Regions from separate parts of the Caballeronia sp. LZ065 genome, predicted to be linked through region 2. Evidence: riboswitches for the same ligand, from Rfam matches in the RefSeq annotation. Region 2 holds a riboswitch; the other holds the start of a gene.
What was found. Region 2 has a riboswitch for cobalamin ahead of QCE63_RS30175 (CbtB-domain containing protein). Riboswitches for the same ligand answer to the same signal wherever they lie in the genome.
Positions count from the first base shown of each region.

Region 1: it holds a riboswitch for cobalamin, as region 2 does, so the genes downstream of both, QCE63_RS04515 (TonB-dependent receptor domain-containing protein) here and QCE63_RS30175 (CbtB-domain containing protein) in region 2, are expected to answer to the same signal.

Region 1 covers NZ_JARUXV010000001.1:961,826-977,648, forward strand. Annotated here, with positions in the region: gene QCE63_RS04465 (DUF2486 family protein) at 1-186, shown strand, start outside; gene QCE63_RS04470 (c-type cytochrome) at 236-568, opposite strand; gene ilvD (dihydroxy-acid dehydratase) at 716-2,389, opposite strand; gene QCE63_RS04480 (LysR family transcriptional regulator) at 2,497-3,456, shown strand; gene lgt (prolipoprotein diacylglyceryl transferase) at 3,515-4,417, shown strand; gene QCE63_RS04490 (SIMPL domain-containing protein) at 4,451-5,179, opposite strand; gene QCE63_RS04495 (EVE domain-containing protein) at 5,268-5,726, opposite strand; RNA gene ssrS (6S RNA) at 5,822-6,003, opposite strand; gene QCE63_RS04505 (cell division protein ZapA) at 6,121-6,435, opposite strand; gene QCE63_RS04510 (ATPase) at 6,432-6,818, opposite strand; cobalamin riboswitch at 7,103-7,447, shown strand; gene QCE63_RS04515 (TonB-dependent receptor domain-containing protein) at 7,558-9,444, shown strand; gene QCE63_RS04520 (iron ABC transporter permease) at 9,471-10,481, shown strand; gene QCE63_RS04525 (ABC transporter ATP-binding protein) at 10,478-11,266, shown strand; gene cobT (nicotinate-nucleotide--dimethylbenzimidazole phosphoribosyltransferase) at 11,277-12,344, shown strand; gene QCE63_RS04535 (adenosylcobinamide-GDP ribazoletransferase) at 12,346-13,107, shown strand; gene QCE63_RS04540 (histidine phosphatase family protein) at 13,092-13,667, shown strand; gene QCE63_RS04545 (cobalamin-binding protein) at 13,668-14,564, opposite strand; gene cobD (threonine-phosphate decarboxylase CobD) at 14,561-15,583, opposite strand; gene cbiB (adenosylcobinamide-phosphate synthase CbiB) at 15,585-15,823, opposite strand, start outside.
Region 2 covers NZ_JARUXV010000004.1:785,577-801,399, forward strand. Annotated here, with positions in the region: gene QCE63_RS30130 (ATP-binding protein) at 1-649, opposite strand, end outside; gene cobN (cobaltochelatase subunit CobN) at 646-4,422, opposite strand; gene cobW (cobalamin biosynthesis protein CobW) at 4,429-5,514, opposite strand; gene QCE63_RS30145 (cobalamin biosynthesis protein) at 5,818-6,240, shown strand; gene QCE63_RS30150 (hypothetical protein) at 6,397-6,531, opposite strand; gene cobO (cob(I)yrinic acid a,c-diamide adenosyltransferase) at 6,750-7,352, shown strand; gene QCE63_RS30160 (cobyrinate a,c-diamide synthase) at 7,358-8,662, shown strand; gene QCE63_RS30165 (DUF1289 domain-containing protein) at 8,659-8,892, shown strand; gene QCE63_RS30170 (CbtA family protein) at 8,953-9,744, opposite strand; gene QCE63_RS30175 (CbtB-domain containing protein) at 9,754-9,987, opposite strand; cobalamin riboswitch at 10,016-10,142, opposite strand; gene QCE63_RS30180 (histidine phosphatase family protein) at 10,191-10,727, shown strand; gene QCE63_RS30185 (DUF1428 domain-containing protein) at 10,828-11,190, shown strand; gene QCE63_RS30190 (antibiotic biosynthesis monooxygenase) at 11,247-11,561, shown strand; gene QCE63_RS30195 (hypothetical protein) at 11,661-11,978, opposite strand; gene lhpI (bifunctional Delta(1)-pyrroline-2-carboxylate/Delta(1)-piperideine-2-carboxylate reductase) at 12,070-13,026, opposite strand; gene ppk2 (polyphosphate kinase 2) at 13,314-14,216, shown strand; gene QCE63_RS30210 (hypothetical protein) at 14,244-14,468, opposite strand; gene QCE63_RS30215 (efflux transporter outer membrane subunit) at 14,633-15,823, opposite strand, start outside.

The DNA of each region.
Region 1 (15,823 bases), on a different contig from region 2:
ACGCAGTTCCTGACGGGCGATGCCCGCGCGCTGATCGAGGAGCGCTGCCGTGAAGTGCTGCGCGAGCACTCGGCCCAACTGGTCTCGGCCATCACGCGTGAAGTGGCGACGGCGCTCGAGAGCCACATGAGCGAATGGGTGCGCGAGGCGGTGGAAATCGAGTTGCGCCGTCAGCACGGCGAGTAAACGGTGCATGAAGGGCGCATGAAGGGCGCATGAAGGACGCATGCGCTTGTTAGTGCAGCGAGAGGATCCAGTCGGCGAGCGCCGCGGCCTGATCCGGTGAAATCTGCGTATTGGCGGGCATCGGCACCGGGCCCCACACGCCCACGCCGCCTTCCATGATCCGGCGCGCGAGCATGTCGCGCGCGCCTTCGACTTGCCCATACTTGTGAGCCACGCTGTCGAACGACGGCCCCATGAAGTTGCGCGAGACCGAATGACAGCTCATGCAATTGTGGCTTTGCGCGAACGCGAGCATCGAGGCGCTTTCGTTCTGCGCGCAAGCCACGCCGCACACGCTCCACCACACCAGTCCCGCAACGACGCTCCTGAGCTGTGCTTTCATGTGGTCTCCCCGATGCACGCGCACGCTTCACGTTGTCGCGCATTATAGGAGACATGGCGTGCGACACGCATGATGCGGCAAGGGGCGCCGCTGCGCCCCTTGTTCACGATTGGCCCGTGCGTTTCAGCCCGCGTTTCAGCCCGCGCTTTAGCCCGTTACTGCGCCCTTGTTGGCCGGCTGCGCCAACGCTGCGAATTTCGCCAGCACGCCCCGTGTGTACTTCGGCGCCGGCTGCTTCCAGGCGGCGCGGCGGCGCGCGAGCTCGGCGTCGTCCACGTTCAGCTGCAGCAGCAACTTGTGCGCGTCGATGGTGACCGAATCGCCTTCCTGCACCAGCGCGATGGTCCCGCCGGCATACGCTTCCGGCGCCACGTGCCCGACCACCATGCCCCATGTGCCGCCCGAGAAACGCCCGTCGGTGATGAAGCCGACTGACTCGCCCAATCCCTTGCCGATGATCGCGGACGTCGGCGCAAGCATCTCCGGCATGCCCGGTCCGCCCACCGGCCCGAGATAGCGCAGCACGAGAATGTCGCCGGCCGTGATCTTGTCGGCGAGAATCGCGTCCATTGCGCTCTTCTCGTCGTCGAACACGCGCGCGGGACCGGTGATGACCGGATTCTTCAGGCCCGTGATCTTCGCGACCGCGCCGTCTTCCGCGAGATTGCCGCGCAGGATCGCGAGGTGGCCTTGCTTGTAAAGCGCCTGTGCGATCGGGAAGATGACCTTCTGGTCGGCGCGCGGCTTGGCCGGCACGTCCTTCAACTCGTCAGCGATCGTGCGGCCCGTGATCGTCATGCAGTCGCCGTGCAGGAGACCGGCATCGAGCAGGAGCTTCAGCACTTGCGGAATGCCGCCGGCCTTGTGGAGATCGGTCGCGACATACTGGCCCGACGGCTTCAGGTCGCAGATCACCGGCACTTTCTTGCGCATGCGCTCGAAGTCGTCGATGCTCCATTCCACCTCCGCCGCATGCGCGATGGCCAGATAGTGCAGCACGGCGTTGGTGGAGCCGCCCGTTGCCATGATCAGCGCGACGGCGTTCTCGATCGACTGCTTCGTGATGATGTCGCGCGGCTTCAGATCCTTCTTCACGGCCTCGACGAGCACACGCGCCGATTCGGCGGCGGACTCGACCTTTTCGTGATCGGGATTCGCCATCGTCGATGAATACATCAGCGACATCCCGAGCGCCTCGAACGATGAGCTCATCGTGTTGGCGGTGTACATGCCGCCGCACGAACCCGTGGAGGGGCACGCGTTTTTCTCGACGCCCTTGAAGTCTTCCTCGCTCATGCGGCCCGCGGAGAATTCGCCGACCGCCTCGAACGACGACACGATGGTCAGGTCGCGGCCCTTCCAGTTGCCCGGGCGGATGGTGCCGCCGTACACATAGATGGACGGCACGTTCATGCGCGCCATGCCGATCATGCCGCCCGGCATGTTCTTGTCGCACCCGCCGATCACCACGACGCCGTCCATCCACTGCCCTTGCACGGCGGTCTCGACGCAGTCGGCGATCACCTCGCGCGACACCAGCGAATACTTCATGCCTTCGGTGCCCATCGACATGCCGTCCGAAATGGTCGGCGTGCCGAAAATCTGCGGATTGGCGTCGGCCTTGCGGATCGCCTCGATGGCCGCGTCGGCGAGCGGTTGCAGGCCGGCATTGCACGGCGTGATGGTGGAATGCCCGTTGGCGACGCCGATCATCGGCTTGTCGAAGTCGGCTTCCTGATAGCCGAGGGCGTAATACATCGAGCGATTGGGCGAGCGCGCAACGCCCTGGGTGATGTGCTTCGAGCGGCGATTGAAGGCCATGGTGTGCTCCTGAGGGGAATTTTTGGTCTAGTCCGGCAAGCATGCGACTCGCGCGATGTATCTGTCCAATATATTATTCATGGCTAATAAGGTCGCAAAACATATCAATGGATCCGCGCACCCCGCCTTTCGATCTGCGCCTCTTGCGCTACTTCGTCACGGTCGCCGAGGAGATGCACTTCGGCCGCGCCGCCGTGCGCCTGGCCATGACCCAGCCGCCGCTCTCGCAGGCGATACGCGGGCTGGAAGAAGCGCTTGGCGTTGCATTGTTCGTGCGGACGAAACGGAGCGTGGAACTGACGCCGGTCGGCAAGGATCTGCTGCCCGAGGTGCGGCGCCTGCTCGCGTCCGCCGATGCGCTGCGTCCGCTGGCGCAGTCACTGGCGCGCGGCGAGGCGGGCGTGCTGTCGCTCGCGTTCGTCTCCACGGCCGACTACGGCTTGCTGCCCGCACTGCTGCACGCGTTCGGCGCGCGCCATCCGGGCGTCCGGCTGCAACTGACCGAAGCAACCAGCGACGTGCAGATCGAGGAACTGGTGGCCGGCCGCATCGACGCCGGGCTCGTCATTCCGCCGCTGCCGGCGCGCCATGCGGGCGCGCTGTCGTATCTGCCGGTGGCGCGCGAACCACTGGTCGTCGCGATGCCCGCCGCCACCGCGCGCGAGCTCGGGCAGGGCGAGCCGGAGTGGGCGGACACGGGCGTCGAACTGACCGCGCTGGCCGGCGCGCCGCTCATCGTGTTTCCGCGACGGCTCGCGCCCGGCCTGTACGACAGCATCATGGGCTGCTACGGCGCTGCGGGCCTGACGCCGCGCATCGGCCAGGAGGCCATCCAGATGCAGACCATCGTGAGCCTGGTCTCGGCGGGCATGGGCGTCGCGCTCGTGCCGCGTTCGCTGCGGCATCTGCGGCGCACGGGCGTCGTGTACCGGCCGTTGCGCGCGCCGGAGGACCCGGCGATGCTCGTCGAAACGGGGCTCGTGTGGCGCGCGGCGGAAGTGAGCCCGGTGCTGGCCGGCTTCATCGACATCGTCCGTTCGCGGGCGCAAGGCGCCGGTTCTGTATGATGCGGCCTTGAGGTTCGCTCGAGGCCCCCTCGAAGTCCGTCAGCTCTTCGACATCAGCATGCTCATACATCCCAATTTCGATCCCGTCGCCATCCATCTCGGACCGCTCGCCGTACGCTGGTACGGCCTCATGTATCTCGTGGCCTTCGTGTCGGCCATCGTCATCGGGCGGCTGCGCCTGCGCCTGCCCTATGTGTCGCGCCAAGGCTGGAGCGCGAAAGACATCGACGACATGCTGTTCTACGGCGTGCTCGGCACGATTCTCGGCGGCCGCATCGGCTATGTGATCTTCTACAAGGTGAGTTACTACGCCGCGCATCCGCTCGACATCTTCAAGGTGTGGGAAGGCGGCATGTCGTTTCACGGCGGCTTCCTCGGCGTGACGCTCGCCATGGTGCTGTTCGCGTGGCAGCGCAAGCGCACCTGGCTGCAAGTGACGGATTTCGTCGCGCCGATGGTGCCGCTCGGACTCGCGGCCGGGCGTCTCGGCAACTTCATCAACGGCGAACTGTGGGGCCGCGTGACGGACCCGAACGCGCCGTGGGCGATGTTGTTCCAGAACTCGACCAACGACGACGCCGTGTGGCTCTCGAAGAATCCGCAACTGGACGCGCAATACCATCTCACCGAGATTTTTCAGCGCTATCACATGCTGCCGCGCCATCCGTCGCAACTGTATGAAATCGCGCTGGAAGGGCTGGTGCTGTTCATCCTGATCTGGACGTTCTCGCGCAAGCAGCGGCCCGTTGGCGCCGTCTCCGCGCTGTTTCTGATCGGCTATGGACTGGCGCGCTTCACGGTGGAATTCGCGCGCGAGCCGGACGACTATCTCGGCTTGCTCGCGTTCAATCTCTCGATGGGCCAGTGGCTCTCGCTGCCGATGATCATCGCCGGCGTGCTGATGATGGTGTGGGCGTACAAGCGCAATCTGCGCCTGCCGCCGGAATCCGCGCAGGCCTGAAGGACGCGGGGCCGTGCGGGCCCCGCAACCCGCTTAACGTCCCATCTGCACGGAGCCGTTCACATCGACGGTCACGGTCGTCGTGCCGGCTTCCATCGCGATCGGCGCGGCCATCTTCGCATCGGCGCTCATTGCGCGCGACTGCATCATCATGACCGGGCGCGGCTGAACGCCGCTGTGTCCGATGTTCACTTCCCTGATCGAGAAGTTGCTGTAGCCGAACGACTGCGCGGCGGTCTGCGCCTGCTTGCGGAATGCGTCGATGGCCTGCGTCACGAGCTTCTGCTCGGCCGTGCGCTGCGCTTCCGGCGACAGCGAGAAGGCCACGCTGCCCACCTGCATCGACGCACTCATCTTGCCCGCGAGCTTCGAGACCGCCGCGAAGTCGTGCGATTCGAGCACGACTTCCGTGCGGCCGCGCCAGGCGGAGATCTTGCCGTCGCGATCCGTGGACGGATACACGGTAAACGAGCCGCTCTTCGCCGTCACGCCGTCGACGCCCCGTGCCTCGCGCAAGGCCGACTCGGCGCGTTGATTGAGCGTGTTGGTGAGCGAGGAGGGATCGGCGGCTTCCTGTTCGTAGAAGAGCGTGATGGTCACGACATCCTGCGCCACCTGCGCGCTCGATTGCGCCGACAGCGACAGCACGCCCGCGGGCTGTTGATTGATCACCGTCTGCGCGGCGGCGGATTGAGAGAAGGTGAACGCGGCGCCGGACATCGCGAGCAGGGCGAGGGCGGCGGCAGTTTTCTTGTAGGTCATCGAAGGCTCCAGACGCAAGGCAATCATGTAATGCGTCGCGTGATTTGCGACCGCCTTTAGGCGGCGGCCGCGCGTCGTAAGTTCCTTGTTAGACGAGATGCTCGGTAATGAAGCGCCATTGCATATCAGTGACGGGCGTGATCGACAGTCGATTGCCGCGTGCGAGGACCTGCATGTCCGCGAGCTCAGCATGCTCGCGCAATGTGGCGAGCGGAATCAGCGGCGTCTTCTTGACGAACTTCACGTCGACCAGCATCCAGCGCGGCGTCTCTTGCGTGGACTTCGGATCGTAGTAGTCGCTGTTGGAATCGAACTGTGTGGGGTCCGGATAGGCGGTGGAGCAGACCTTCGCGATACCCGCGATGCCGGGCTCCGGACAGCTCGAATGATAGAACAGCACGCCGTCGCCGACCTGCATCTGATCGCGCATGAAGTTGCGCGCCTGATAGTTGCGCACGCCCGTCCACGGCAGGGTTTTCTTCGGCGCGTGCGCCAGGTGATCGATGCTCGCTTCGTCCGGTTCGGACTTCATCAGCCAGTAGCGCATGATTGTTCGTTATGCGTGATCGACGATGGGAAGGGGAATGCAAAAGCACTGCATCAAATGAAAACGGCATCGGAAAAACCGATGCCGTTTGAGATGAGGTCCCCGCCATAGCCGCTAGGCCGGCATCCTGAACCTGGGTTCAAGATTGGTCGCGGTAAGCAACACTTCGGGTACATCGGACTAGCGACGCGCGCGCCCATGTTGCAAGGTTCCGCAACCGTGCCAATGTAGCATTGGTTCAAGGAATATATGACCTTGGCGAACCAGGCAGGGAAACGTCACTCTACACCAATCGTTTGCCTTCTGCAGCCCCGGTGCGGTTTCTTTTTTCGATCGCCGTGGCGCGCTGATTGACCCTTCACAACCCTGGCTTGATCAACCGCATCAACGCGCTTTATTGCACTTCATATTGTGCAATGACGGCGCCGAGCTGGTCGTTCATCGAGTGCATCGTGCGACGAATTTCCTCGGCCGGGAAGGCTTCGCCATGACGCACGCTGTCCTGCAGCTTGAGCAATTCCGACGCCAGCGATAACGCCGCCATCACCGCGATGCGATCCGTGCCGCGCACGTTGCTCGCGTTGCGCACCTTGTTCATCTCGGCATCGACGCGTGCGACGGCTTCGCGCAAGGGGCCTTCCGTTTCAGGCGAGCAGGCGAGGCGATAGGGCTGCCCCAGAATGGAGACTTCGATTTGCGTGGTCGTCATGCCTTCTCTCCTTGATGATGCTCGCCGTGCATTTCCGCTTCGGGGGCATGCGCATGTTCATGCGCACCCTGCGAATCGGCTTCGAGGAGATCGAGTTGATTTTCGGATTCGCCGTGCTGCGCGGACTTTGCGCGCGGCAGTTTTTCGAGGATCGCGTTGAGGCGGACTTGCGCGTCGTCGATCTTGGCGGAGAGGGAATCGCGTTCGGACTGCAGCGTGTCGCGTTCTTCGCGGACCTGCGCGAGGTCGGACTGAAGATTGGCGTACTCGGTGCGCAGTTGCTCGAGTTGTTCTTGCAGCGCGGCTCGCGCCTGATTGTGGCGCTCGCTGATCTGGATCAGCCGGCCGATATTTCCTGACAGTGATTCGAGTTCGTTGAGCATGTGCTGCGTCCTCTAAAGACCTCGCATTTTAGCGCGGTTCAACGGAGCTACCGATAATTGTCTCGTTTCGAGACGTAACAGCACGCGATCGTGCGCGCAAACCCCGGGTTCTCGCGCATCTCGCCGTGCATTCGTGTGCAGAAAACACGCGCGTTGATTTGCTCGTGGATACAGTCAGGCTGATTCTCGCTCGCTGAGTTCGTTTGTTCTTCGCATCTTCACGCGCCGCCTGCTGTCCTTCGCGCCAGGGTGCGCCGTTTCTTGACGGTCCCGACCCGCGCTCCTACACTTGCCGCACTTCTGGTGCTCGCACGCGCGGCTCTCGCGCATGCAGTCAAACGGGAAACAGGGAGCGAAGTCCTTGAAGCCGCCAAACCACCGAATGGCGGCGGAACAGGACGGAGCCAACCTGTGCTGCCCCCGCAACGGTAAGCGACCGCAACGCAAGTTGCAAGTCGTCTCATACGCGTTTTTGCAGCGTGGGCGCGTGGATCTCGCGTGATTCATCCATGTGCCGGGCCGGTCATCGGCCGCTGCAAGAAACGTGTCGACGCCACTGCGCATGATGCGCGGGAAGGCGGGACGATCCGTCGCCAGCCCGGATACCGGCCAGAGTCCCACGCGCCTGCCGCCGGTCATCGCACGATCATTGCGTGACTCCTGGCGGCATGGCGCGTTCGTCGCGCATCGAACCTCGCGGGGAGCGGGGCCGCGCTCATCCTCCACGGGAACACTCGTCATGCAATCGCCATGGGCCGCCGTCCGGGACGGCCTCTCCGGTCGCGGCATCGCCGCTGCCACTGTCCTCCTGCCGCTCGCCGGCGCCGCACAAGCCGCGACAACAGCCGCCGCGGATGATGCATCGCAAACGCTTGCGCCTGTCGTCGTCACTGCAACGCGTGCAGCGCAGCCGCTCGCTGATTCCATTCCGCAGACCTCTCTGTTCGATACACAAGACATCGCCGACAGCAACGCCGACGACGCACTCGGCCTCATCGCGCTGGCGCCCGGCGTGCAGATCACGCGCAACGGCGGACCGGGCGCGAACTCGGGCCTCTTCATTCGCGGCGCGTCGTCCTCGCAGTCACTCGTGCTGATCGACGGCGTGCGGGTCGAGTCGGCATCGCTCGGCGCGGCGCAGCTGTCGCAAGTGATGCTGGACCAGATCGGGCGCGTCGAGGTGGTGAACGGCAATGTCTCGGCGCTGTATGGTTCCAGCGCGATCGGCGGGGTCGTGCAGATTTTCACGAAGGAGGGCGAGCCCCATCCGCCGCGTTTCAGCTTCGAGACCGAGCTCGGCAGCTATCACACGCAGCGGCAGTCCGCCGGCGTGAACGGCGCGCTGGACAAAGACGGCCGCACCACCTTCAGCCTGAACGTGTCGCGTGAGAAGACCGACGGCTTCTCGTCGCTCGATCCAAACCTCGCGCCTGGCGCGAATCCCAACGCGAACGGCTATCTGAACGAGAGCGTCGCTGCGACCTTGCGCCACAGGTTCAATGACCAATGGGATGCGGGCGTGCGCTTCCTGCAGTCGAACGGCATCAACAGCTTCGATGACGCCTATGGCCAGCCAACCGATCTTAACGAATCGCATAACCGCGTGCGTTCGGCATCGGTGTTTGCCAACGGCAAACTCACCGGCAACTGGACCACGCACTTCACGATCGCGCAGGGCCAGGATCGCGCGAACATCGAACAGAACGGCGTCTATACGAGCCGCTTCAATTCTGGGAATCGCCAGTACACGTGGCAGAACGACATCCGCATCAGCGACGCGCACACGTTCCTCTTTGGCTACGAGCACCTCGACCAGACGCTTGACTCCGATCAGTTCAGCGCCCCCGACCGGCATGTGAATTCGGTGTTCGCGGGCTATGTCGGCCATCTGGGCGCGAGCGAATTCCAGGCGAACCTGCGTCACGACCAGTATTCCGATTTCGGCGGCGCGAACAGCTACTATCTCGGCTACGCGTACAACCTCGACGCGCACTGGAAGGCGAGTGCGAGCTATGCGGCCTCGTTCCGCGCGCCGAGCTTCGACGATCTTTACTATCCGTTCAGCGGCAATCCGTCGATTCAACCGGAGCGCAGCCATTCGGTCGAAGCGGCGTTGCAGTATGCGTCGAGCGGACTCGGCGGGCTGCGCGTCACGCTGTTCCAGACGCGCTATTCGAACCTGATCGACTACGTGTCCGACGGCGGCTTCTACTACATTGCGCAGAATGTCGGACGGGCGAAGGTGCAGGGCGTCGAGGGTTCGTGGGCGGGGCATGTCGGCAGAACGGATGTGCGGGCGGGCGTCACGTTCCAGAATCCCGTCGATGAAACGAATCACCAGGACCTGACGCGGCGCGCGCGGCATTTCGCGACGCTGAGCGCGCATCGCACGGTCGGCCGCTGGCGCGTGGGCGGCGAGTGGCTCGTGAGCGGCCAGCGCAGCGACTACGATTCGACGCTCGCGGGCTACGGCATCGTGAACCTGTCGGCGCGCTATGACATCTCGAAGTCATGGACCGTGACGGCGCGCGTCGACAATCTCTTCGACAAGGACTATGAGCTTGCGTATGCCTACAACACCCCGCGACGCGGCGCTTATCTCACGCTCGGCTGGCATCCGTCGTGAGCCGCGTGCCTGAGCGGCTGCGCGGCATGAACGGCGCGCGCGCCGCCGCGATATGGGCATGCCTCGCCGCCGCGGCGTGCGCCGTGCTGATCGCATCGCTTGCGCTGGGCAGCGTCGCGCTGCCGCCTTCGCGCGCGTTTGCCGCGCTGTTTCATGCGCTCTTTCATGCCCGGGCCGCCGCGCCCGATATCGCTGACGACATCGTCCTTACGCTGCGCCTGCCGCGCGCCCTCGCGGGCTTTGCGTCGGGCGCGCTGCTCGCGCTGGCCGGGGCGTTGTTGCAGGTGCTGTTGCGCAACCCGCTGGCGGAACCTTACGTGCTCGGCGTCTCGGGCGGCGCGGCGAGCTTCGCGCTGGCGGCGATGCTGGTCTCGCTGCCGTGGTGGGGCGTCGATCTCGCCGCCTGCGCGGGCGCGTTCGCATCCATCGTTCTGGTGCTCGGGCTCGCGCGTCGTGACCTGTGGCGCGGCACCCAGGACGCATCGCCACGGCTGTTGCTGACGGGCGTCGTGATCGCGTCCGGCTGGGGCGCGCTGATCACGTTGATGTTGAGCATCGCGCCGGAGAACCGCCTGCGCGGCATGATCTTCTGGCTGACCGGCGATCTCGACGGCGCGGCCACGCCGTGGCCCGCACTGCTGGCGCTGGCGCTCGCGCTGCTGTTGATCCTCCCGGTAGCGCCGCAGCTGAACGTGCTGCTGCGCGGCGACAGCGCCGCGCAGGCGCTCGGCGTGCCGGTGGCGCGTCTGCGTCTGCGCGTCTACCTGGTTGCGTCGCTGGCGGCTGCGGCGGCCGTGACCACGGCGGGCACGCTCGGCTTCGTCGGACTGGTCGTGCCGCATCTGCTGCGGCTTGCGTTCGGCAACGATCAACGCATGCTGGTGCCTGCCGCCGCGCTGGCGGGCGGTCTCGCGGTGATGGCCGCCGACCTCGCCGCGCGCACCGTGATCGCGCCCGCGCAGTTGCCGGTGGGCGTGGTGACGGCGCTGGCAGGCGTGCCGATGTTCCTCTGGATGCTGCTGCGGAGACCGCGATGAAGCTGCATCTCGACGCCATCGTGCTCCGGGCCGGCGAGCGCACGCTGATCGACGGTCTGACGCAGACCTTCGCGCCCGGCGAGATGTGGTGCGTCGCGGGCCCGAACGGCGCGGGCAAGACGACGCTCATCCATGTGCTGGCCGGATTGAGCGCGCCGGCGGCAGGCCGCGTGTCGCTCGATGGCCGAGCGCTCACGACATGGCGCGCCGCCCAGCTCGCACGCGTGCGGGCGCTGATGCCGCAGGCAACTCACGACGCCTTCAGCGCCAGCGTGCTGGACACCGTGCTGCTGAACCGCTTTCCGTATCTGACCGGATGGGGCTGGGAAAGCGCCGACGATCGCGCCGCCGCGCACGCGGCGCTCGACGCGCTCGGCCTCGCGCCATTCGCTGCGCGCGACGTGCTCACGCTGTCGGGCGGCGAACGGCAGCGGGTCGCGCTGGCGGCGGTGCTGTGCCAGAACGCGCCGCTGCTGCTGCTCGACGAACCCTTGTCGCATCTGGACCTGCATCATCAGATCGCGTGCCTGCATGCGTTGCGCGCGGCGGCCGGCGTACATTCAACCGGCCCCGCGCGCACCGTCGTGTTCTCGTGCCATGACCTGAATCTCGCGCGCCGCTTCGCGACGCATGCCTTGCTGCTCGATGGCCGCGGCCACGCCTGTGCGGGTCCGGTCGCCGAGGTGCTGACGCCGGAACGCGCCAGCGCGGCGTTCGGCTATCCGCTTGCGCTGCTGCGCGACGGCGATCACGAGGCGCTCGTGCCTTCCATCCCCCGTTTCTGAAGGAATACCGATGTCCACGCTCAACGACATCCCGCTCCCGCCCGCACTCGACCGGTCGCTCGAAGCCGAACTGCGCCGCGTCATCGACATGAAGACCAAACCGCGCGGCAGCCTTGGGCGGCTCGAAGCGCTCGCGCTGCAAACGGGACTGATCCAGCGCACGACGAAGCCGCGCATCGTGCGCCCGGCGATGATCGTGTTTGCCGCCGATCACGGTATCGCCGCGGAAGGCGTGAGTTCGTATCCGCAGGAAGTGACTGCGCAGATGGTCGCGAATTTCCTGGCGGGCGGCGCGGCGATCAATGCGCTGTCGCGCTCCGTGGGCATGGCGCTGGAGATCGTCGATGCGGGCGTGGCGACGCCGATTCCAGCTGTGCAGGCAGGTCCGGACGTGGGCTATGAACGCGAGTCGCTCGGCCCCGGCACGCGCAACTTCGCGCGCGAGCCTGCGATGTCCCGCGCGACCGCGCTCGAAGGCATTGCGCGCGGCGCGGCGTGCGTGCGCCGGCATGCGGCGCTGGGCACGAACGTGATCGGTTTCGGTGAGATGGGCATCGCGAATACGTCGGCGGCGGCGTGCCTGATGAGCCGTCTGTGCGGCGTGCCGATCGACGAATGTGTCGGCCGGGGCACGGGTCTCGACGATCGCGGTCTCGCGCACAAGCGTGAGGTGCTGGGCCGCGCGCTGGCACTGCATGCCGATACCGTCGATACCGTCGATACCTTGGCGACTTTCGGCGGCTTCGAGATCGCGATGATGACGGGCGCGTGTCTCGAAGCCGCGCGTGCGGGCATGACGATTCTCGTCGATGGCTTCATCGCGACCTCGGCGCTGCTGGTCGCCGCGACGCTCGCGCCGGCGGTGCTCGACTACTGCGTGTTCGCGCATGCATCGGACGAGACGGGTCATCGGCGCATGCTCGCGCATCTCGGAGCGGCGCCGCTGCTGCAACTCGACCTGCGTCTGGGCGAAGGCACCGGCGCCGCGCTCGCGCTGCCGGTGTTGCGCGCGGCGGTCGCCTTCCTCGATGAGATGGCGAGCTTCGAGTCGGCAGGCGTTTCGGATCAGGCCGGCTGAGATGCAGCGTCCGCTCGACGAACTGCGCTACTTCTTGACCGCGCTCGGCTACTTCACGCGCGTGCCGGTGCCGCGCTGGGTCGGTTTCGAGCGCGAATATCTGAACGCGGCGGCGCGTTATTTTCCGTTGGTAGGCGTACTGGTCGGCGCGGTTGCGGCGCTCGTCTGGCTGGCCGCGTGGCGCGTGTTTCCGGCGGGCGTCGCCGTGCTGCTTTCGATGGCCGCGACGCTCATGCTGACCGGCGCATTCCACGAAGACGGCCTGGCCGATTGCGTCGATGCCTTCGGCGGCGCGTACACGAAGGACGATGCGCTGCGCATCATGCACGATTCGCGCATCGGTGCGTTCGGGGCGATCGCGCTCGTGATCGCGCTGGCGCTCAAGTGGCAGACATTGGCCGCGTTGCCGCCGTATCGCGTCGCATGGACGATGATCGGCGCGCACGCCGCGAGCCGCGCCTTTGCGATCAGTTATCTCGTCACCCTCGACTACGTTCGCGCCGAAGGCAAGGCCCGGCCGGTCGCGCAGCGCATGAGTCGGGCATCGTTCGGATGGGCGCTGCTGTTCGGCTTGCCCTGGCTCTTCGCGCTGGACTGGAGGCTTGCCGGCGTGACGATTGCCGTGCTGTGCGTGCTGCGCTGGATGATCGGCCGGTACTTCGTGCGGCGCATCGGCGGCTATACGGGCGACTGCCTCGGCTTCGCGCAGCAGGTGTTCGAAATCACGATCTATCTCGTCGGGCTCGCATGGATCTCGTTCTGATCCGCCATCCGGAAGTGGCCATTGAGGCCGGCGTCTGCTACGGGCAGACGGACGTGCCCTTGCTGCGTGATGTTGCTGAGTCAGCGCTTGATCTGACAGCGCGCATGCAGGCGCTGAAGGTGCCCGGCTGCGTCGACGGCTGGCATGCGAGTCCGTTGCGGCGCTGCGCGTCGCTTGCCCATGCGCTTTTGCCGAATGGCCCGATTCATCTCGACTCGCGCCTCACCGAGATGAACTTCGGCGCATGGGAAGGGCGCGCGTGGGACGGCATCGAGCGGGCGCTCATCGATGCCTGGGCGGCCGACATCGAGCATGCGCGCCCGCATGGCGGCGAAAATCTGGTGCAGTTCGCGCGCCGCGTGATCGCCTGGTTCGACGACACCTGCGCCGGCGAGCAGACGGTTCACGTTGTCGCGCATGCGGGCGTGATGCGCCTGCTGGCGGCGCACGTGCTGGGCATCGCGAATGAACATGCGCTGCAATGGCCGCTCGATTTCAACGGCATCGCGTGGTTCAGGCGCGTGCGCGGACAGTGGCTGCTGGTGCGCTGGAACGCTTGATTAGCGGGTTCGGCGTGCGCGGGCGTCGTCGAGATCGCGGCACAGTTGCGCCGCGCCCAGCGCGAGACGGGGCGTTGGCCGGTTGATGAGATCGCCGTCGATGCCGAACAGATTGCCGCGCGCCACGGCGGTCAGCGCGGTCCAGCGCCGCCAGCGATCGAACGCGGGCAAGGGGCGGTCCGGCGGCGTCGCGCCCGGCGTCGCGGTGACGATGGCTTCGGGATTCGCCGCGAGCACGGCTTCCGCCGAGACCGTCGGCACCCGCAGCGGCTCGGCCGCGAACACATTCACGCCGCCGCACAGCGTGATCACTTCATCGAACACATTGTCGCGATTGAGCGTCATCAGCGGCTCGTCCCACACCTGATCGAACACGCTCACGGGCGGCCGCCGGGCATAACGCTCACGCAGTTGCGCGATGTCGTTGGTGAAGGCATCGGCGGCGGCGCGCGCGGTGGGCTGCGTGCCGAGCAGCGCGCCGAGTTGGGTGAGGCTCGTCGCGATATCAGCGAGATGTTTCGGCTCGTTGAAATAGATCGGCACGCCGAGCGCTTTCAGCCGGTCCAGCTGACGCGCCGCATTGCCATGCCGCCACACCACGATCAGGTCAGGATGCAGCGCGACGATGCGCTCCAGATCGAGCGCCTTGTTGTCGCCGACGCGGGGAATGGCCTGCGCTTCCTTCGGGTAGTCGCTATAGCTCACCGCGCCGACCACGCGCGTGCCGCCGCCCGCGGCGAACAGCAGTTCGGTGACGTGCGGCGCAAGGCTGACGACGCGTCGCGCCGGCTGCGCAAGCGTGACGGCGGCGCCGCTGTCGTCGGTGACGGTGATGGCGGCGTGTAGATTCACGCAGACCGCCATGAGCAGGCTCGCAAGCAGCGCGCGCGCGATCATCCGCGAATCTCCGCCAGCGCGCGCGCAAGACGGACCCAGTCGCCCTCGGCACCCGGCAGGCCGACGCGCAGGCTCGGCGTCATGCCGGGCAGGTCGAAGAGACGCGTCCAGATGCCGCGCCGCGCGAGTGCATGCTGGAGCGCGGCCGCGTCCGGTACGGGCATCCATGCGAACAGCGGCGTGCCGCGTGCGTCGAGGCCGTGATCCGCGAGCAGGGCGGCAAGACGCGCGCCGTCGCGATGCAGACGCGCGCGTGTGTCGCGCTGCCATGCGCGGTCGGCGAACGCGGCTTCGACCGCATGCCGCGCCGGCCCGCTCACGGTCCACGCACCGAGCATCGCGCGCAGTGGATCGACGACGGCAGGCGAGGCCAGTACGAAGCCCGCGCGGATCCCCGCGAGCCCGAAGAACTTGCCCACCGAACGCAACACGACAAGCCCCTCGCTTGCAGTCTCGCCCGCCAGCGAGGCGGAGGGATCGACATCGGCAAAGGCTTCGTCGACGATCAGCGTGCCGCCGCGCGAAGCCAGCCGTTCATGCCAGCGCAGCAGCGTGTCGCGGGAAAGGAGTTCGGCAGTCGGGTTGTTCGGGTTGGCGACGATGACGTGATCGAGCGCATCCGGCAACGCCTGCGCATCGATATCGAGCGTCACGACCGTGTGGCCGGCGCGGCGAAATGCGGGTGCGTACTCGCCGTAGGTCAGCGGCGCGACGCCCACCATGCCCGGCCGCAACAGCGCGGGCAGCGCGCGAATCGCGGCCTGCGAGCCCGCCACCGGCAGCGCGCACGGAGCGCCGTAGTAGCGCGCTGCGGTGTCGGCGAGACCGTCGTCGTCTTCGGGCAGACGGCGCCACGCATCGGGCGGCACCGGCGGCACCGGATAGCCGTGAGGATTGATGCCGGTCGAGAGATCGAGCCAGTCTTCGAAGGGAAGGTCGTAGCGGCGTGCGGCTTCGCGCAGGTTGCCGCCGTGGCGCACCGGAGCGTCGGCGTCTTCAGGTTGCGTGGTGTGAGTCATGTCAGCCGCCCGCCGTCACGCTCGCAACCGCGAGCACCAGCAGCACCGCGAGCCACATCAAGGTCGCGCGCTCGACCAGCCGCAACGCCGCGACCACATCCTTCGGATTCGCGTTGTGCCCTGCGCCGAGCGTGGGCCGTGCCTCGAGCTTGCCGTGATACACCGCCGCGCCGCCGATCAGCACGTTCAGGCTGCCCGCGCCCGCGGCCATCACCGGGCCGGCATTCGGGCTGTCCCACG
Region 2 (15,823 bases):
GCGCCGCATGAATGCGCGCATGCAATGCCGCCTGCGCCGCTTCATGCCGCGCACGAAAGGCTGCTGGATGGGCATCGAATTCGAGCCGCGCCTTGACGATCCGCTGGCGCACGGCCGCGTCGAAACAGTTGCTCATTTCCACCGCCAGCCCGAACCGGTCCAGCAACTGCGGCCGCAATTCGCCCTCTTCCGGATTCATCGTGCCGATCAGCACGAAGCGCGCGTCATGCCGGTGCGAAATGCCGTCGCGCTCGACGATGTTCACGCCGCTCGCCGCCACATCCAGCAGTTGATCGACGAGCGGGTTCGGCAGCAGATTCACTTCATCGACATACAGGACCCCGAGATGCGCCTTCGCGAGCAAACCCGGCGAGAACGTCACGCCGCCGTCGCGCAATGCGCTCTGCAAATCCAGCGTGCCGATCAACTGCTCCTCGCTCGCGCCGAGCGGCAGGCTCACGAGCCGCCCCTCCGGCAACAGTTCGGCAAGCGCGCGCGCGGCCGTGGACTTCGCCGTGCCGCGCGGCCCGCTGACCAGCACCCCGCCGATCGACGGATCCACCGCCGCCAGCAACAACGCCTGCTGCAAGCCGTCCTGACCCACGAGCGCAGCGAACGGAAACACCGGAAAAGAAAGAGATGGGTTCAAGACTGTCGGCCCTCGATGCGTTGCTCGACATCGAGCAGATGTCGCTCGACCTGATCGCGATAATCAGCGGGGTTCTGCCACAGGCCGCGCTCCATGGCTTCGAGCAGCCGCTCGCAGATCGATTGCAGCGCGTGCGGATTGTGCCGTGCAATGAAGTCGCGCGTGGCGGGATCGTTCACATAGGCATCGGTGACGAGCGCGTATTGATGATCCGACACCACGCGCGCGGTCGCGTCATAGCCGAACAGATAATCGACCGTCGCGGCCATTTCGGAGGCGCCCTTGTACCCATGCCGCTTCACGCCGTCGATCCATTTCGGATTCACGACCCGCGCACGCACCACGCGCGCAATCTCCTCGTGCAGCGTGCGCACGCGCGGCGCGGCGGGATTGCTGTGATCGGCGTGATAGGCCTGCGGCTGCACGCCGGATAGATAGCGCACCGCCGCGACCATGCCGCCCTGGAACTGGTGATAGTCGTTCGAATCGAGCAGATCGTGCTCGCGGTTGTCCTGGTTCTGCAAGACGACATCGAGGGTCGAGAGCCGCGTGCCGAAGCTCGCGCGCGCCTCCACGCCGTCGCCGGACTGCGCATAGGCATAGCCGCCCGTGCTTTGATAGGCGGCGGAGAGATCGGCGTCCGTCTGCCATTGCTTCGCGTCGATCAGTTCCTGAAGCCCCGCGCCATACGCGCCCGGCTTCGTGCTGAACACGCGCCAGCCCGCTTGCTTCCGCGCTGTATCGGCATCCATGCCGCGCGCCATCAGCTCGTCGCGTTCGCGCAGGATGCGTGCGCGGATCGGATTGACGTCGGCGGGCTCGTCGTCGAGCGCGGCCACGGCCTGCACGGCGGCGTCGAACAGATGCATCAGGTTCGCGAAGGCATCGCGGAAAAAACCCGATACCCGCAATGTCACATCGATGCGCGGCCGGTTGAAGATCGAGATCGGCAGGATCTCGAAGTCCGTCACCCGATGGCTGCCCGCCGCCCACTTCGGCCGCACGCCGATCAACGCAAACGCCTGCGCGATATCGTCGCCGCCGGTGCGCATCGTCGCCGTGCCCCACACCGACAAGCCGATGGCCCGCGGAAAATCGCCGTGATCCTGGACATGCCGCTCGACCAGCGCATTCGCCGACTTGAGTCCGAGCGACCATGCCGCTTGCGTCGGCAACGCGCGGGTATCGACCGAATAGAAGTTGCGGCCCGTGGGCAAGACATCGGGACGGCCGCGCGACGGCGAACCGCTTGGACCCGGCGGCACGAAGCGCCCTTCGAGCCCGCGTTTAAGCTGCAGCAGTTCCTGCGGCCCGCACGCATCGAGACGCGGCAGCACTTCGCGCCGCAAGCGCCCGAGCACCAGCGACGCGTGCGCGCCGGGCGCCTCCTGCGCGTCGTCCGACAATAGTTGCATCGCTAACCATTCGAGGCGTTCGCGCGTATCGCCATGATGCCGCCACGGAACGTCGCTCACCGCCGCGAGCGCCAGCGGACGCGGACCGGTCCACGGCGCGGCCCAGTCCGAATCGAGCGGGTCGAAGTCATCGCCGAGTTGCAGGTCGCGTGCGAGCGCCGTGATGAGACTGGCGTTCGCGCCCTGTGCATCGCCGACAGGAAAACGCCCGAGCGCCAGCAGCGTGTCGTTCCGCTGCGTGCCCTTCGGCGACACGCCGAAGACATGCAGGCCGTCGCGGATCTGCGCTTCCTTCAGCTCGCAGAGATAGGCATCGGCGCGCGTCAGCAACGTGTCTTCGCCCGCGATGTCGCGCGGAGCATCGAGGCCGAGTTCCTCATGCAGCCGGTTCTCGACGATGGTCCTGAGAATGGACTGGCGCAACAGCTTCGCGCGGCGCACGTCCACCATCAGCGCTTCGTAGTATTCGTCGACCTGGCGTTCGAGGTCCTGCAAGGGCCCGTAGTTCTCCGCGCGCGTGAGCGGCGGCATCAGGTGATCGATGATGACTGCCTGCGCGCGGCGCTTGGCCTGACTGCCCTCGCCCGGATCGTTGACGATGAACGGATAGAGATGCGGCATCGGGCCGAGAATCGCATCGGGCCAGCACGATGACGACAACGCGACGCTCTTGCCCGGCAGCCATTCGAGATTGCCGTGCTTGCCGACATGCACGATCGCATCCACCTGGAAACGCACGCGCAGCCAGAAGTAGAAAGCCAGATACGCATGCGGCGGGACGAGCTCGGCGTCGTGATAGCTCGCGTAATCGTTGCGTTCGCGCGAACGCGCGGGCTGGATGCCGACGAACACCTCGCCGCAGCGATACCCCGCGATCATGAAGCGGCCGCGCCGCACGGTGGGATCGTCTTGCGGCGAACCCCAGACGGCTTCCAGCGCGGCGCGCGCATCGGCTGGCAGGTTGCGATACGCGTCGAGGTAATCCTCCATCGACAGGCTTTGCAACGCGGGCCGCATATCGCGCACGAGCGGATCGTTGGTCACGCCTTCCGTCAACGTGCCGATCAGCGCGTCGCCATCTAGCGGAATCTGGCCGACGCGATAGCCTTCGCGCGCGAGCATCGACAGAATGCCGATGGCCGATGCCGGCGTATCGAGCCCGACGCCATTGCCGATGCGTCCCTCGCTGGCCGGATAGTTGGCCAGCACAAGCGCGATGCGCTTCTGCGCATTCGGCGCCTGACGCAACCTGCACCAGCGCCGGCTCAGTTCGGCGACGAAACGCACGCGTTCCTCGTCCGCCTGGTAGCGCACCACATCGACCTGCGTGTGCTTGCAGTGATAGGCAAGTCCCTTGAAGCTCACCGCGCGCGTGATGATGCGGCCGTCCACTTCGGGCAGCGCCACGTGCATCGCGACATCGCGGGAGTTCAGGCCATGATTGGACTGCTGCCAGTCCTCGCGATTGCCGCCGCTCAGGATGACCTGCAACACGGGTGCATCGCCCGCGACTTCGAACGCCTCGCTCTCGCCGATCACGCCCGCCGCGAATGCCGTGGTATTCAGCACGAGCGCCGCATGCTGCTCCGCGCAGACGCGCTCGACCACTTCGCGGCTCACGCTGTCTTTCAGTGAAGCAATGGCGATGGGCAGCGGGTTCAGGCCTTCGCGTTCGAGTGCTTCGACGAGCGCATCGAAGACGGCCGTGTTGCCCGATTGCAGATGCGCCCGATAGAACAGGATGGCGACGACCGGTGCGCCCTTCGTCCAGCGCGCCTGCCAGTCCGCGACCGTGGCGATCTCGTGTTCGGGATGATAGATGGCCACCGCGGGCAGCGCGGCGGGCGGCGGCGGCTCGGTCCCGTAGTCCAGCGCACGCCGCGCGATGGCGCGCAGAAACGCTTCCGCATTGCGCGCGCCGCCTTCGCGCAGATAGCGCGAGAGCTGGCGGCAGAACGCCGGATCGACGGTGCTTCTGGCGATCAGGTTCGGGTCTTCGGTGAGATCGCCCGAGAACATCGCGAGCATCTGGCGCTGCTGGTTCGCCAGCGTCACGAGGCGCTCGATGCCATACGGCCAGTACGATTCGCCGCCGAGATGATCGACGACCACGACCTGTGCATGACTCAGCACATCGTCGACGTAGAAATCGACGGACGCCGGCTGACGCAGGAACGCCTGATTCGCGAGCCGCACTTCGGGAAAACCGGGCTCCAGACGCGGCACCACGCTCGCCAGCAAGGCGAGCGTGGTATCGGCGGAACTGAGAATGACGATCGGCGCGCGGGTCTGCTCGATGCGCATGACGCCCTGCGCGTCGTCGACGAAACCGCCCGGGGTCGTGCGCAGCAGATGCATGGCGCGTTACGCCTGAGCGGGAGCGCTTGCGAGCGCAGCTTCGAAGGCGGGCTGCAACGCGTCCGCGCTCAAGTCCTCGCCGATCAGCACGAAGCGGCTCTGCTGCCGGTCTTCGTGCGCTTCCCAGCGACGGTCGAAGTAGCTGTCGAAACGTTGCCCGACGCCCTGCACCACGAGCCGCATCGCAGCGCCCGGCAACGCCGCGAAACCCTTCACGCGATAGATCGTGTGCTGCCCGACGAGCGCCTGCAACGCGGCGATCGCCTGCTCGCGCGATGCAACCGGCGCGTGCACGACGACCGAATCGAACTCGTCGTGGTGGTGATCGGCGTGACCCGCTTCGTCGGGCGAGCCATGATGATCGTGGCGCAGGTGAATGGTCTCTTCCGATGCCGCCTCGAGACCGAGCAACGCGTGAATGTCGAGCTTGCCCATGTGCGCAGGCACGATCTTCACTTCGGCGGGAATCTCGGGACGCACGAGCGCTTCGACCTTGTGCAGCGCCTCGGCGTCCATCAGGTCGGTCTTGTTGACGATGACGAGGTCCGCCGACGCAAGCTGGTCTTCGAACAACTCATGCAGCGGCGATTCGTGATCGAGATTCGGATCGGCCTTGCGCTGTGCATCGACGGCGACCGGGTTCGCCGCGAACTGTCCGCTCGCGGCGGCGGGGCCGTCGACCATGGTGACGACTGCATCGACGGTGAAGGCGTTGCGGATCGACGGCCAGTTGAACGCTTGCACGAGCGGCTTGGGCAGCGCGAGGCCCGATGTCTCGATCAGCACGTGATCGATGCTGTCGCGCCGTTCGAGCAGCTGTTCCATCACGGGATAGAACTCCTCTTGCACGGTGCAGCAGAGACAACCGTTCGCGAGTTCGTAGAGATTGCGGTCCGGAGAAGCAGATTCGTCGTCGCAGCCGATGCTGCAACCTTTGAGGATCTCGCCATCGATGCCGAGTTCGCCGAACTCGTTGACGATCACCGCAATGCGCTTGCCCTGGGCGTTGGACAGGATATGCCGCATCAGCGTGGTCTTGCCGCTGCCGAGGAAGCCGGTCACGACTGTCACGGGAATCTTGCGGGTTTGCATCGTGGCTCCGGGGGTGGTGTGGCGTTTGGGTGCGCCAAGGCGCGGCAGGTGCGGCGCAGGCGGGATGTCGGGCGGCATCAACTGGACGATGCTGTGCGCTGTGTGTTCGTGTCACCGTTGCCGGCGCCAGACCGGAATGCCGCAAAGCCTTGTCAGGCAAGCCGGACACAAATTTTAGCACGGGGGTTTTGGTACGGCAGCCTGTCTCGAAGAGGAAACTTGAAGGGCGTCGCGTACCAGGAAACGTTCATGCATTGCACGTTAAAATCCCCACTCGCCCCTCGACAACCCACCCGCCTCGCGATGAACCCCGCCATCGATCGCGCCCTGCCGCTCCGCTCGAAGCTCGCCGTAGGCATCGGCTGCAGGCGAGGCACGAGCGCCGATGCAATCGAACACGCGGTGCGAGCCGCGCTCGGCCCGCATGCATTCGGCGATATCGCCATCGTCGCCACCATCGACACCAAGCGCGCCGAGGCCGGTCTGCTTGCCTTCTGCACACGCCACCATCTGCCGTTGCGCTTCTTCAGCGGCGCGGAGATTGCGCAGGCGCCGCACACGGCGCGCTCGCATCACGCGCGCAAACATCTGAATGTGGACGGCGTCTGCGAGCCCTGTGCGCTGCTCGCGGGCAACTCGGCCACGCTCATCGTGCCGAAGACAATCGATTCCGGCGTAACCGTCGCGATCGCAGCGGCGCGCGGAGCATTCGGAAGCGGCGCTTGACTACGGGCACCGCGCCACCCGGCACAGCTTCCTTGCGTGCCAGCGGCTTCGCGGCCACGGGCTTGAGTTTGTCGTAACAAAGCCAGATCAGTATGGTCAGTGCCACGAGTTCGAGATAGAGATAAAACGCGTCCATCGTGTTGCTCCGAATGACTGTCACTGCTGATGCTTCACCGAAGGATCGGCATCGCATTCACGCGGCGGCCGCAGCGACCAGATCCAGCCGAGCAGCACGCCGTAAAAAACGAGCGAGGCCACACCAACGACGATCACGACAAGCAGGCTGTCCATGGATCTCTCCCTGAATGGTTCACGGATGCAGCAAGCGAAGGGCGCTGAGCCATGTTTCGTGATTCCTCGTGATGCCGTTTCCTTGTTGCGCAACGAATGATGACCGTGATGAATTAGCCCTGTATGAGCGGGGAAACCCGCGACTCGGAAAGCCTCGTGCGGTACGATACGGCCGGTTCGTGCCTCGACTGGCCGTCCTCGACCCTCCCGGAGATCACGTGAAAACCGATACCGAAGCGCATCTGCGCATGACCCAGCGGCGCAAGGAAGGCCATGAGAAAAAGCAGGCCTCGGCGGATCACGAGAAAGGCCTGCTGATCGTGAACACCGGCAACGGCAAGGGCAAGACCACGGCTGCGTTCGGCATGGCGGTGCGCGTGCTCGGACACGGCATGAAGCTTGGCGTCGTGCAGTTCATCAAGGGCGCGCTGCATACGTCGGAGCGCGATTTCCTCGGCGCCATCGCGAACTGCGATTTCGTCACGATGGGCGACGGCTACACCTGGAACACGCAGGATCGCGAGGCCGATATCGCCACCGCACGGCGCGGCTGGGACGAGGCGCGCCGCATGATCGAGAGCGGCGAGTATCAGATGGTGGTGCTCGACGAACTGAACACCGTGCTCAAGTACGACTACCTGCCGCTCGATGAAGTGCTCGACGTGCTGAAGGCGCGCCCCGCGATGCTGCATGTCGTCGTGACGGGACGCCACGCGCCTGACGCCCTCGTCGAACTGGCCGATCTCGTCACCGAGATGCGGATCGTCAAGCATCCGTATCGCGAGCAGGGCGTGAAGGCCCAACGCGGCGTGGAGTTCTGAACGCGATGCCGCACTGTCCCGCCCTCTTCATCGGCGCGAGCGCATCGCACCAGGGCAAGACCACGGTCACCGCCGCGCTGGCGCGCCATCACGCCCGTCGCGGGCTGAAGGTGCGGGTCTTCAAGACCGGCCCGGACTTTCTCGATCCAATGATCCTCGAACGCGCGTGCGGCGCGCCCGTGTACTCACTGCATCTGTCGATGGTCGGCCTCGACGCCTGCCGCGCGCTGCTCGCTCAGGCGGCGCGCGAGGCCGATCTGATCCTCATCGAAGGCGTGATGGGCCTGTTCGACGGCACGCCGAGCAGCGCCGACCTCGCCGCTGCCTTCAAAGTGCCGGTGCTCGCAGTGATCGGCGCACACGGCATGGCGCAGACTTTCGGCGCCATTGCATTCGGGCTCGCGCGCTATCGCGAGGACGTGCCGTTTTACGGCGTGCTCGCCAACCGCGTGGCCTCGCCGCGCCATGCGCAGATGTTGTCGGAGACCATTCCCGCAGGGCTGCTCTACTGCGGGCATCTGTCGAATGCCGACGATATCGCTTTGCCCGAACGGCACCTCGGTCTCACGCAGCCCGCTGAAGTCGCGGGCCTCGACGCACGCCTCGACCGCGCCGCCGACGCCATCGCTCATACCGCGCTGCGCGAGTTGCCGCCGCCCGTGCACTTCGACGACGCGACGCTGCCCGAGCCGCCACGCCTTCTCGAAGGCGTGCGCATCGCCGTCGCGCACGACGCCGCGTTTTCGTTCATCTATCCGGCAAATCTGGATCTGCTGGCTGCGATGGGCGCAAGCATCGAGCGCTTCTCTCCGCTCGCCGACGAACCCGTGCCCACCGCTGCCGATGCACTCTATCTGCCCGGCGGCTATCCGGAACTGCACGCGGCCACGCTGGCCGGCAACCGGCGCACGCGTGCGTCGATCGAAACGCATGTCGGGCATGCGAAGCCGGTCGTCGCGGAATGCGGCGGTATGCTGTATCTCGTCGGGTCCCTGACGATCCTCGACGGCACGCAGCACGCGATGCTCGGCATCCTGCCCGGCGCGGCCTGCATGCAGCGCAAGCTGTCGCGCCTCGCGATGCAGCGCATCGACACCGCGCATGGCGCGATGATGGGCCACACGTTCCATTACTCGACGCTCGACTCCCCGCTGCAACCCGTGCTCAAGGCCGCACACGCGACCACGGGCGCCGAGGGCGAAGCGCTCTATCGGCATGGACCGGTAACGGCCACCTACATGCACGCTTACTGGCCGTCGAACCCGGCCGCAACGGCCGCACTGTTTCGCGGCGACTCGCTCTCTCCATGACGCAAGACACTCAAGCACCGTTGGATCTGGCTTTCACCATCGAGCGCGCGATGACGCAGGAACCGGTCGGCTCGCCCTGTACGAACGTCTGCAAGCTCGACGCCGATACCGGCCTGTGCCTCGGCTGTTTCAGAAGCCGCCAGGAGATCAAGACCTTCCGTTCGCTCGATGATGAAACGAAGCGCGCGCTCTTCGATGAACTGCTCGCCCGCCGCGCGGCGCGGCGCTGATACGCAAAAAAGCCCGCGCTCCTCACGGAACGCGGGCTTCGTCGTGCAAGCGCCGGCGATTCAAGCGGCAGCCATTCTCCGCACCGGCGGCCGTTCGAGCTCACGCGCAGCCAGCGCGCCGAACAGCAGCCCGAGCGTGGTCCAGATCAACGCCTGAATGCCGATGGCGGTCACGCGGAAGTTCCACAGCAACGACGCCGAAAAGCCTTCGGGCACTTCATCGACGTGCGGCAGCGCGACCTGCGCAATCACCATCACGACCCCGTAAGCGAGCGCGGCGATGAGCGTCGCATTCCACGCGCCATGCCGTGCCGTCAGACGCCGCTGCCAGCGCACGGCCCACACCATGGCCGCAATCGAAAGCGCCACCATGGTGAAGAACAGCGCGGTACGCGGTCCGATCGTCGCGGCATTGCCCACGGCGGGCGGATTGGGCGGGTACTTGAGGAACGGCACGATGGCCACGCTCACGAAGCCGAACAAGGCCAGCAGCGCCGACGTGCCCCGCGCATGCAATGCGCCGAGCCGGCCATACGCAAACGCGAAGACGAGCGAGAAAATCCCGCCCAGCGCGGTGCCGAACACGACGACGCCCGTCAACAGGCCGAGGCCCGCTTGCGTGCCGCGCGAAACCAGCTCTTCGTCGCCGTGATCGTGGCTGTGACCGGCGCTGGCGGAGGCATCAGCGGCGCCATGCTCATGTTCAGGCGCGGCCTCCGCATGCTCATGCTGCTCCTCGAAGGCAATGGCCTGCGCCACCGAAGGTTCGCCGAAGCCACGCGCGAAGCCGAAGCCAATGAGGCCCGCGACCAGTCCCGCGAGCATGCCGCGTATCAACAGGGTGCGAATCATGCCGCGCCCTCAGTGGCAGGGAAAGCCGAGCAGATGCCGGCCGTCGTGAACGAATTCGTGGATGTACATGCCCGAGAAGATCGACGTCGCGCCCTGTTCGGCGCCGACAAAATAAATCGCGATCAGCAGGATCAGGCCGATGAACACGGCCCAGGGCAGGACTTCGCGCACCGGCAGCGGCACGGGTGCATCGAAGGAAGGGGAAACCGGTGCGGCAAAGCCCGGCGCGTTGGAAGCATTCATGGTGTTTCTCCAGGGAAAAGCGCGTCCCGATTGACGAACAGCATGCAGCGGGGTCTGACTCGCGGCGCGCCGCAGGGCGCTGACGGACCGCTTACAGTGGCGCGACCGTGCCGGGTTTGCACCGGCTTCCTCGCACTGCAGGCTTGCCATTCTATGATGATTGCCGGCAAAGTAAAACGATAACCTCAGAATCGCCGATTGCCTTGGAACTCGTTCTGCTCTGTCATGCCGCCACGCGCGCGATGAAAACCGGCCGCTTCCCTGCCGGCGACGAACCCGCCGACGACACCCCGCACGCGCCCTTGCCTGCGGGTGAAATCACGCGCGTCATCTCCAGCCCGGCCCGCGTGGCGCGCGAGATGGCGGCCTGCATCGCGCACGATTTCGACATCGATCCCGCTTTCGACGACATCGACTATGGCCGTTGGCGCGGACGTTCCATCCGCGAACTCGCCGATGACGAAGCCGCGCAACTCAGCGCATGGCTCACCGATCCGCAGGCGCGTCCGCACGGTGGCGAGAGCATCGAGATGCTGGCGGCGCGCGTGATCGAAGGTCTGGCGCGCATCGAACGCGAGATGCCGTGCGGACGCTGCATCGTGGTCACGCATGCCATTGTCGTGAAGGCGGCCGTGGCGCATGCGCAGCGCAAGCCGCTGGCCTCCGTGTATGCCATGAACGTCGCGCCGTGCTCCGTCACCGTCCTCAACCGCAATCGAAGCGCACAGGACTGGCCGTGACCCTGCCCCCGCCGGCCTGAACTTCAGCGCGTGCAGGACGCTCCAAGCAAGCAGCGCAGCGACTGCGCGAGCCTGCTCTCACACCGTTCAGGAGACTCACATGGCGCAATACGTGGATGGATTCGTCGTACCCGTGCCGGCCGACAAGATCGAAGCCTACCGGGCCATGGCCGAAGCGGCCGGCAAGATCTGGAAGGAACACGGCGCGCTGCAATTCGTGGAAGCCATCGCCGACGACGTGAAGCCCGGCAAGCTCACGTCCTTCCCGCAGAGCGTGCAGATGAAGGAAGGTGAAACCGTGGTGTTCTCGTATATCGTCTATGCGTCGCGCGAGGAACGCGACCGCGTCAATGCGAAGGTGATGGAAGACCCGCGCCTCAAGGCCATGATGGAAGAAGGCGAGCCGCCCTTCGACGCGCAACGGATGTTCTTCGGCGGCTTCAAGGCCATCGTCGAACTATGACGCGACCGATATTTTTTGTTGTCTGACCGCGCTTGCCGCAAAGGAACTGCATCGATATGTATATCGCCATGAACCGCTTCAAGATCGTGCCGGGCGCCGAAGCCGACTTCGAACGCCTCTGGACCAGCCGCGACACCTATCTCAAGGACGTGCCGGGCTTTGTCGAATTTCATCTGCTGAAGGGGCCCACGAAGGACGATCACGTGCTCTATTCGAGCCACACGATCTGGGCAAACCGCGAGGCCTTCGACGACTGGACGCGTTCCGATGCCTTCCGCGCCGCGCATCGCAATGCGGGCGGCGAAACGCTCCAACTCTACCTCGGACACCCGGAATTCGAGGGCTTCGAAGTCATCCAGACCGTCAAGTGACATCCGGCGAACGATCGGACCATTCGCGACCTCACTCGCGCCCTGAGCACGCGCGTTTTACACAAGTGTGAAAAAACGCGCGTCGCCGACAGGTTCTTGTCAGGCCTTGGCGCCGCGCGCCATCCGCTGAAGCGTCGACGAATCGATGGCCGCGGCGCAGATGCGCACCGCTTCCTTCAGCGTGCGCGGACGCCCCGCGCCGAACTGCGATTCGAGCATGGCCACGGCGCGCATGCGCTCGTCGTTGCCAAGCTTCTCGCCGGTCGCCAGCTCAAGTACCGAGATGAAGTAGGCCGCAGGCGGCGCGGCGTTGGGCGTGGGACGTTGCGCGCGGCTTGCGCTTGCGCCTCCGCTTTCATGGGCGTTGTCGTGGGCGGGGATCCAGGGGTGCCACTTGCTGTCGTATCGACTCTCCATGAGTGTGTTCGCTGGCTGAATTGCAGGGACACGCCGTTGCGCGCCTCGTCATTGTTCAACTGACAGCAAGGACCGTTCCAAGCGGCGTCCTTCAGCGCCCGCCCGCGGTTTCCTCCGACAAAAGCACCCGCGCGACGCGGCATGCCGCCAGATCCCAGGCCGCACAGCCCACCGACTTGAACATGACGGGTCGGGCGGCGTCGCCCGCTCCGTTCGCAGCTGGAGCCGCCAACGCCCCGGCGAGCGCCCGCACCGCGCCCCACTCCACGCCCGCCAGGATGAAATCGCCGGCTTCGTGACGGGCGCCTGCCAGATCGTCCACATAGAGCGTGCTGCCATGCACGATGTCGGCGGCGATCTCGGCGGCATCGGCGGTGAAGGCTCCCACGCCGATCACGAGCCGTCCGGCCCGCGCGGGCGTCGTGTAGACCGGCGTCTTGCTGGTGGTCGCTGCGATCACGACATCGACCGATGCGGGCATCTCCGCCGTCTCCAGCGGCGCGAGGTGGCGGCCCGGCGCCGCATGCGTTTCGCAGAACGCGCCCGCCCGCCCGGCGCGCGAACCCTGCACGAGAATGCGCGCCTCCGGATACACCGCCGCCAGCGCCTCGACATGAAACGCCGACTGCCTGCCCGTGCCGATCACCAGCACCTCGCGCGGCGCGACGCCGTGCAGCGCGCGGATCGCCAGCATCGAGACGGCAGCCGTGCGCCGCCCGGTCACCGTGGGGCCGTCGAGCATGAACTGCGGCACGCCGGTGACGGCATCGAAGGCGGTCACCTGGCCGTGGATCGTCGGCAGGCCAAGCGCGCCGTTGCCCGCGCACACGTTGACGAGCTTGTGCATCGCGAGATCAGCGGCGCTCGCGGGCATCGACAGCATCACGCCGCCCTCGATCGGCACGACCATGCGCTCGGGGCTCACGATGCGTCCCGCCGCGTAGTCGAGCATGGTTGCAGCGAGCGTGTCCACGAGACGGTCGTAGGGCACGAGGCGCGCGGTCTGCACGTCGTCGAAACTCTGGAGGGCGCGAGGCGTCGGAGTCATCATGGTTCCGTCTGGCTGGAAGAAGGTGGACATGCCATCGGCATGCCATTGAAGCGCGGGATTATTCTAACGGCGCGCGCAACGATGGCGCGACCGCGTCATGAAGCCACTCAACCGGCGCGGCGCGCGCCTGTCACAATGAGTCCCCTATACGACGAGTCAGGCGGGCGCGCCGTTGTCACATGCCTGCCATTGGCCTCGGTCATACTCGGCGGACCCGCGCCCTCGTCTCGCGCCGCCTGGCGCAATGCACCACGATAGCCCAGCACACCCATACGGAGCCCACCATGAGCATCGACACGACGGACAAGCAGCGCCGTTTCCACGCGGACCTCATCGACAGTTACGACGAAGAGTTCGAGATGGAAATCGACGACCGCTTTCTGGACGGTGAATCGACCTTCTCGGATGAAGAGCGCGCGCTGCGCAAGACCTATTTCCGCGAACTGTTCCGTTTGCAAGGCGAGCTCGTGAAGCTGCAGGACTGGGTCGTGCATACGGGTCATCGTCTGGTCGTGCTGTTCGAAGGGCGCGATGCCGCCGGCAAGGGCGGCGCGATCAAGCGCATCACGCAGCGTCTCAATCCGCGCGTCTGCCGCGTGGCCGCCTTGCCCGCGCCGAACAATCGCGAGCGCACGCAGTGGTACTTCCAGCGCTATGTGTCGCACTTGCCGGCGGCCGGCGAAATCGTGCTGTTCGACCGCAGCTGGTACAACCGCGCGGGCGTCGAGCGCGTGATGAACTTCTGCACCGACGAGGAGTATGAGGAATTCTTCCGCTCGGTGCCCGAGTTCGAGAAGATGCTGGTGCGCAGCGGCGTCCAGATCGTCAAGTACTGGTTCTCGATCACCGACGACGAACAGGAAGTGCGCTTCCAGGCTCGTATCGAAGATCCGCTCAAGCAATGGAAGCTGAGCCCGATGGACCTGGAAAGCCGCCGCCGCTGGGAAGCGTACACGGCAGCGAAGGAAGTGATGCTGGCCCGCACGCACATCGCGGAAGCGCCGTGGTGGGTCGTGCATGCGGTAGACAAGAAACGGGCGCGCCTGAACTGCATCCACCATCTGCTGAATCAGGTGCCTTATCACGACGTGGAGCATTCGCCGATCGAACTACCCGACCGCGTCTTTAATCCTGATTATCTCCGGCAACCTGTGGCGGATGAGTTGTACGTTCCGGAAGTGTATTGAATCGAGTATGTCGAAGCGCGAACCGGTTCAGCAGCAGTTGCTGCAAGGAACGTGCTTCACTCTTTCGACCACGCGCCGGCGCGTCACTGCATGACGCAGCGCGAACTGATACGCCTGTTGCGAACCCTTGAGCATCACGACGAACATGACCTGCGCGAGGTTGAAGTCGAGCGTGACCATCAGGCGCATCAACAGCAGCAGTGGCAGCACCACCGCCGGCTGATACAGTTGTTTTGCTATCAAGTCCTTCATCATCGGCTCCTTATCCCATGTTCGTATTTTATGGACTGGAGCCTCGCGGATAAACGCTCCGCAGGTGAAGACATATGTTCCGTGAAACGAACAATCCGCATTGAATGCGTCTTCGCGGTTGCTCCAATGCACATGGCCCTGCGCGAGGCAGGGCCAACTTCAAGTTACTTCTGAGCGAGACTCGCGTCAGGCACCGGCGTGGGCTTTGCATCGCCCCAGCCGCCGCCCAGTGCGCGTATCAGATTCACCGTCGATACCGCCTGCAGGCCCTGCAACTGCACCGATGACCGTTGCGTTTGCAGCACCGTGCGTTCGGCGTCGATGACATCGAGATAGTTCACCGCGCCCTCGGTGTACTGCGTGCGCGACAGCTGCGCGGCGCGCACCGAGTACTTCACGGCATCGTCCTGCGTCGCGGTCTGGTCTTCGAGAATGCGCAGATCGGACAGGTTGTCCTCCACTTCGCGGAAGGCCACGAGCACCTGCTGCCGATAGCTCGCGACATCCTCTTCATACACCGCCCGCGCGTTCGCAAGGTTGCCCTTGCGGCGGCCGCCATCGAAGATCGGCAGGTTCAGCGCCGTGCCCGCGAACGGCCCGAGCAGGAACGTGCGGCTCGACCAGTTGAACAGATCGCCGAGCGTCGCCGATTCGAAACCGCCCGAGCCTGTGAGCGTCAGCGACGGGAAGAACGCTGCCTTCGCCACCCCGATGCGCGCATTGGCCGCGGCCATCGCGCGTTCTGCCGCGGCGACGTCGGGACGGCGTTCGAGCAGCGCCGAAGGCAGGCCCGGCGGCACGCGAATCGTGACCGGCTTGAGCGGATTGGCAGCCATCGAAAACTCGGCGGGCGTCTTGCCGAGCAGCACCGCCAGGCTGTGCTCGGAGGCCGCGCGCAGACGCTGGACAGTCATCGCGTCCGAACGCGCGGTCGCCAGTTCCGACTTGGCGCGCGCAACATCCAGCTCGCTGATGTCGCCTTCGGTGAAGCGTCGCTGCACCAGCTTCAGCGCCTGTTCGCGCAGCTGCACGGTGCGCGTGAAGACATCGGTTTCGGCGTCCAGTTCGCGCAGATTGAAGTAGTTCTGCGCGACGTCCGCTTGCAGCGCCAACTGCACCGAGCGGAACAGCGCCTCGCTCTGCGCCGTGTCTGCGTTGGCCGCCTGCACCGAGTTCGACACCCGGCCGAACAGGTCCACTTCATACGACGCACTCGCCTGCGCACGCCACAAGGTCTGCGCGGGCACATTGGCATTCGCCGGCAGGAGCTGCGACGCCGGCGAGAACTTCTCGCGCGTCGGGCCGAAGCCCGCGTCGAGCGTCGGGAACAGCCCCGCGCGCGCCGTCTGGTTGAT